Regions from separate parts of the Neobacillus sp. NPDC097160 genome, predicted to be linked through region 1. Evidence: riboswitches for the same ligand, from Rfam matches in the RefSeq annotation. Region 1 holds a riboswitch; the other holds the start of a gene.
The links. A riboswitch is a leader RNA that binds a small molecule or an ion and turns the genes downstream of it on or off. The one in region 1 is predicted to bind S-adenosylmethionine.
Positions count from the first base shown of each region.

Region 2: it holds a riboswitch for S-adenosylmethionine, as region 1 does, so the genes downstream of both, ACIQXV_RS01450 (methionine ABC transporter ATP-binding protein) here and ACIQXV_RS19170 (methionine ABC transporter ATP-binding protein) in region 1, are expected to answer to the same signal.

Region 1 is NZ_JBIWDU010000013.1:179,810-182,967, reverse strand. Features, by position in the region: gene ACIQXV_RS19175 (O-acetylhomoserine aminocarboxypropyltransferase/cysteine synthase family protein) at 26-1,342, shown strand; SAM riboswitch class I at 1,476-1,585, shown strand; gene ACIQXV_RS19170 (methionine ABC transporter ATP-binding protein) at 1,780-2,805, shown strand; gene ACIQXV_RS19165 (methionine ABC transporter permease) at 2,798-3,158, shown strand, end outside.
Region 2 is NZ_JBIWDU010000001.1:335,314-338,471, reverse strand. Features, by position in the region: gene ACIQXV_RS01460 (MetQ/NlpA family ABC transporter substrate-binding protein) at 1-217, opposite strand, end outside; gene ACIQXV_RS01455 (methionine ABC transporter permease) at 235-909, opposite strand; gene ACIQXV_RS01450 (methionine ABC transporter ATP-binding protein) at 899-1,912, opposite strand; SAM riboswitch class I at 2,005-2,110, opposite strand; gene ACIQXV_RS01445 (zinc-binding dehydrogenase) at 2,850-3,158, shown strand, end outside.

The DNA.
Region 1 (3,158 bases):
ATTTTACAAATGAGGAGGAAGAGAAATGGCAGAAAATCAAAAGAAGTATCGTTTTGAAACATTGAGTGTTCATGGTGGTTTGGCTCCGGATCCGGTAACAGGTGCTCGCGCAGTTCCAATTTATCAAAACAACGCCTATCAATTCAAAAATACCGAACATGCGGCAAACCTTTTCAGCTTAGCGGAACCTGGGTACATATATACTCGGATTCACAATCCGACCACTACGGTTTTTGAAGAAAGAATATCGTTATTAGAAGGAGGCGTTGGTGCACTTGCTGTTGCTAGCGGCATGGCTGCCATCACGCTCGCGATTTTAAACATTGCCGAGGCAGGGGATGAGATTGTCTCTGCATCGAACCTTTATGGCGGAACGTATAATCTATTTGCTGTTACCCTTCCTAAATATGGAATTAATGTGAAGTTTGTCAACCCGGATGATCCGGAAAACTTCCGGTCGGCGATTACAGAAAAAACAAAGGCTGTTTTTGCGGAAACGATTGGTAATCCTAGCTTGCGTGTGCTCGATATTGAGAAAGTAGCGGAAATCGCTCATGATGCAGGGGTACCATTAATTATTGACAACACCTTTGCTACTCCATATCTTTGCCGGCCAATCGAATTCGGTGCCGATATTGTCGTGCACTCGGCAACAAAATGGCTGTTGGGAAATGGGACATCTACAGGAGGCATCATTGTGGATGGCGGTAAGTTTGATTGGAATTCACCGAAATTCCCGGGCTTTACGACACCGGATGCCAGCTATCATGATCTTGTTTATGCGGAAGCGCTCGGTGCCATTGCCTATATTATTAAAGCACGCGTGCAATTATTGCGTGATCTTGGCCCTGCGCTAAGCCCGCAAAATGCCTTCCAATTCACGCTTGGACTCGAGACACTTCATGTCCGGATGAAGGAGCATGTGGCCAATACAAAGCAAGTGGTTGAGTATTTAGAAAACCATCCTGCCGTGGACTGGGTTTCCTATCCGGGTCATCCATCACACCCAGACCAGAAGCTCGCGAAAAAGTATTTACCTAAAGGTGCGGGTTCTATGGTTATTTTTGGCATTAAGGGTGGAAAAGAAGCAGGCGCTAAATTGATTGATTCGCTGTCACTTTGGGCGCATGTGGCCAATGTTGGTGATGCAAAAAGCTTAATCATTCATCCGGCAAGTACGACGCATCAGCAATTAGATGCGGAAGGACTTAAAGCGGCAGGTGTATCAGAGGATTTAATTCGACTTTCGATCGGAATTGAAAATGTTGAGGATTTAATCGAGGATCTCGAATCAGCGATTGAAGCTGCAACAGGCTTGGCTTCAGTGAAGGCAAATGCCTAAAATTTCCTAAATCTATTTTTTCGAGAATAAAGAATTTTTCGTTGACACCCCTTTTTATCCGTGATACGATAGCATTTGTAAAATAATTCACTTAAACAATTTAACGTGTTAATTGAATATAGAATGCTGTTAGCTCTTATCAAGAGAGGTGGAGGGATGTGCCCGATGAAGCCCGGCAACCGTCAATATTATTTATTGAAATGGTGCCAATTCACACAAAGCGTTTGCTTTGGAAGATGGGAGAAAGGTCTAGTTCGTGATGCCTTTCTGCCTGCGCAGAAAGGCTTTTTGTTTTGGGATAGGAAAGTATAAATTTCGACTTTGGAAATTGTCTAGCTAGAAGCCTCCCGCATTTTATTTTTCCAAAATATTTTCGCCTAAACAGTCAAACCTATATTTAAGTAACTGGTAATCAGGATAAGAAGCAGGTGATTCAAGTGATTTCAATAAAAGATGTTCATAAGATATATCCCTCCAAGCAAGGGGAGCTAAAGGCCGTCGATGACGTGAACCTTGAAATACAAAATGGAGAAATTTTCGGTGTGATTGGTTATAGCGGTGCCGGAAAAAGTACCCTGATTCGGATGTTAAATGGCCTGGAGCTGCCGACTGATGGAAGTGTCACGGTTGCCGGCCGAGTGATTTCGAAAATCAAGGGAGCTGAACTTCGAAAAGCGCGTCAGGAAATTAGCATGATTTTCCAACATTTTAACTTGCTGTGGTCAAGAACAGTTAGTGAAAATATTGCTTTTCCCCTAGAAATTGCCGGAGTTAAGGGGCCACAAAGAAAGGAACGGGTCGAAGAGTTGATTAAGCTGGTTGGACTGGAAGGCCGAGAAAATGCTTATCCATCACAGCTAAGCGGCGGACAAAAGCAGCGGGTTGGGATTGCTAGAGCTCTCGCAAATAATCCAAAAGTATTGTTATGTGATGAGGCAACTTCAGCCCTCGATCCGCAAACGACAGATTCGATTTTAGAATTGTTAGTTGATATCAATAAACGGCTCGGGTTAACAATTGTCTTAATTACCCATGAAATGCATGTCATTCGTAAAATCTGTCACCGGGTAGCAGTGATGGAAAGCGGCCGAGTGGTAGAGCTTGGTTCCGTGCTTGATGTCTTTAAAAATCCGCAGCAGCCAATCACCAAACGGTTTGTCCAGCAGGTAACAGAACCGGAAGAAACGAAAGAAACAATCGAACATTTACTTAAACTTTATCCGTATGGACAAGTGGTTCAGCTCTCGTTCATCGGGGAAGCAGCTGAACAGCCATTAATCACAAACATAATCCGGGATTTCGATGTTGTTGTAAATATTCTTCAAGGGAAAATTTCGCACACGCAAAACGGATCATACGGAACATTATTTATCCATTTGGATGGACAAGCTAGCGAAATACAGCAAGCCATCGATTATATTCACTCCCAGCAAGTTGGCGTGGAGGTGATCAGTAATGGCTAATTTTATGGAAATGGTAAAGTGGGAAAATTTAATAGAAGCAACACGTGAAACCATTTATATGACTTCCATTTCCGTGTTTGCGACATTTATTTTAGGATTATTCCTGGGTCTATTGTTGTTTTTAACGGATAAAGGTAATATTTGGGCTAATCGGCCTGTTAACGTCGTTATTGCCGGCTTTGTTAATATTTTTAGGTCTATCCCCTTTATTATCTTAATTGTTTTATTAATTCCATTTACAAAATTATTACTTGGGACTATGCTTGGTGCAAATGCTGCGCTCCCAGCCCTTATTATTGGAGCAGCTCCTTTTTATGCTCGTATGGTAGAAATTGCCCTAAGGGAAATCGATA
Region 2 (3,158 bases), on a different contig from region 1:
AATCGCTAAATTCGACAACTTCCACTTTATAGCCCTTTTTCTCTAATCCAGGTACAATTGCCTTCTTTAACATATCACTATACGGACCGGCGGTAGCCCCTAATTTAATATCCTTGGATTTGGCATTTGCCTTATCACTGCTTTCTGAATTGCTGCCGCAAGCTGCTAACGCCCCTACGACTAAAAGTAAAACCATTGCTAAAAACCATTTTTTCATGACATTTTCCTTCTCTCTTATTTTCTTTTATCAACAGATTTGGCTACGAAATCACCAAGAAGCTGAACAAACTGAACTAAATTAATTAATATAACAACAGTCGCAATCATGATGGTATTATCGTAGCGATAGTAACCAAAGCGAATCGCTAAATCACCGATTCCGCCGCCGCCCACTGTCCCCGCCATCGCCGAAAAGCCAATTAAACTAATGAGTGTTAAGGTAATACCGGAAATAATCCCCGATCTTGCTTCAAGGAGGAGGACATCCTTAATGATCATCCATGGAGTAGCACCCGCAGCAATCGCTGCTTCGATGACCCCTTTATCAATCTCTCGTAATGCCGTCTCGACAATTCGGGCAAAGAATGGAATCGATGCCACCGAAAGCGACACGCTCGCGGCAGTTGGCCCTATCGTTGTCCCAACGAGAAAATTGGTTAATGGAATCAATGCTACCAACAAGATAATAAATGGAATCGACCGAATTAAATTGACGATAAAACCCATGCAAACTTGAAGTCCGCGATTTTGCAAAAACAATCCTTTGTCCGTGACATATAAGAGAATTCCCACTGGCAGGCCAATGGCAATGGCAATCACTAAAGAGATGATGATCATATAAATCGTTTGGACAAAAGCTGTATTAATATCAGGAATCAGTTCTAAAAGATGCTGAAAATCAAAGCCCATCGCGTAACACCTCCACTTGCGCTGCCCGGTCTTCGATATACTGAAGCGCCGTGCTTACTTCCTCCTTCTGCCCTTTCAGTTCCATAATAAAGATGCCCAGCGGCAATTCTTGAATATATTCAATCGAACCATGAAGGAAGTTCCCTTTTACGTTAAATTGCTGGAGCATATCGGAAATGACACCCTCACCGGCGACTTTCCCCTTGAAGGTCACTTTTATGATCGGACCCTCACAATTTTTTAAAATGGCTTCCGGAACATCAAAGGACACGACACTTTCAATAAATTCCTTTGTCAGTTCGGCCCGGGGGCTGGCAAACAGGTCATACACCGCGCCCTCCTCAATGACCTTTCCATCCTGCATGATCGCCATGCGGTGGCAAATTTCCTTGACCACATTCATTTCATGGGTAATGAGCACAATGGTGATATCGAGTTCCTTATTGATTTTTTTCAATAGATTCAAGATCGACTTTGTTGTCGTTGGATCCAATGCAGAAGTCGCTTCATCGCATAAGAGCACCTTCGGATTATTGGACAAGGCCCGAGCGATCCCAACCCGTTGTTTTTGTCCCCCGCTCAGCTGTGCAGGGTAAACATCCCGTTTATCCGCAAGCCCGACGGTTGCCAGCAGTTCTTCGACCCGTGCTTTGATTTGGCTTTTTGGATAGTTGGCAGCTTTCAAGGAAAACGCAATATTCTCAAACACTGTTTTTTGGCTGATTAGGTAAAAGTGTTGAAAAATCATCCCAATTTTTAACCGTGCTAAACGCAGCTTCTCCCCTTTTAATTGGGTAAGATCAGTGCCATCCACGGTAATCGCGCCTGAAGTAGGCCGCTCCAACAGATTGATACAGCGCAAGAGCGAACTTTTTCCAGCGCCGGAATAGCCGACAATCCCGTAAATTTCCCCTCTTCGAACGGAGAGCGAAACCTCATCAACACCTTTTACCGTGCCATTTTTCGTTTTATAAACCTTTGTAAGATTCTGAATCTCAATCATATGCTGACCTCTTTTTTTATATCCAATAGTTTTGGAAAAATTAAAATGCCCCTTTCAACTGAAAGAGGCATCGAAATACAAACGGATATTTCGACTTATCTTTCAGAATGAAAGTCATTCTGCAGGAATTGGCACCTTCCCAAAAAGGGGGTTGCCGGACGTCATAGGGCCTTGTCCCTCGGTCGCTCGCGATAAGTGTTTATGAGTTTATTAAGATAGTTTAGATATTACTAATCTATTTTTATTTTGTCAATCATCTGAAAATAGTATTCCACCTTAGTAAAACGCTTCCATTCCTATAAAATCAATCAATAAAGTAGGATTAAAAATATTTTGAAGTAGGGGGACGGTTCTTTCACTTCAAAAACGGCGAATAACGATGAATTACTAAGAAAGCGATGGGAAACATCGCTTACATTGGGAATGTTGTCGTTTTCAATCCAATTGTTTCCGTTTTCAGCAAGATTGTCTAAATACACCATATCCTTGATAATAAAGGTATCAAATCAATAGGAGGAAATAAATATGAAAAAGTTATTAGCAACCATCATTGAAAAAATCGAAAACAACCACGAATACCTTCCCTTTCATCTTGTAGAACCAGTTCGTCCCATCTCAAAAAAATAATGAGCTGGGATGTTTTTTTTTTGCAAAAATAATTCTCCAATTCGTCCTCATGAACCCCTCATATGGACAGTACCACCAATTCCTTTGCTAGTTTTGTCCTCATGAACCCCTCATGCGGACAGTTTCACCCATTCCTTTGCTAGTTTCGTCCTCATGAACCCCTCATGTGGACAGTTTCACCGATTCCTTCACAAGATTCGTCCTCATGAACTTCACATCTTTTCTCAATTTCTTTTAAAATTTCATTTTTCAGATTATGATTATTATATTGAGTATTTTTATAAACGTAATTGGAAAAAGGAGTGATTGGATGAAAGCCATTATTCATGCTGAGAAAACGGGTTTTGATGGATTATCGTGTCGTGAAACAGAAGAACTGCGTCCACAGGCGGGGCAGGTACGCGTACGCCTGAAGACCGCAGGCTTAAACCATCGTGATTTGTTCGTGCTTCAGCGTCATAAACCTACGGAACCACCACTTATTATCGGTTCGGACGGTGCTGGAGTTATAGATGCTGTCGGTGAGGGTGTCGTCGGACTTCAGGCCGGGGATGAAGTCATCATAAATCCAAGCCTTAGGTGGAGAGAAAAAAGTCCGGCACCCCCAGAAGAATTTGAC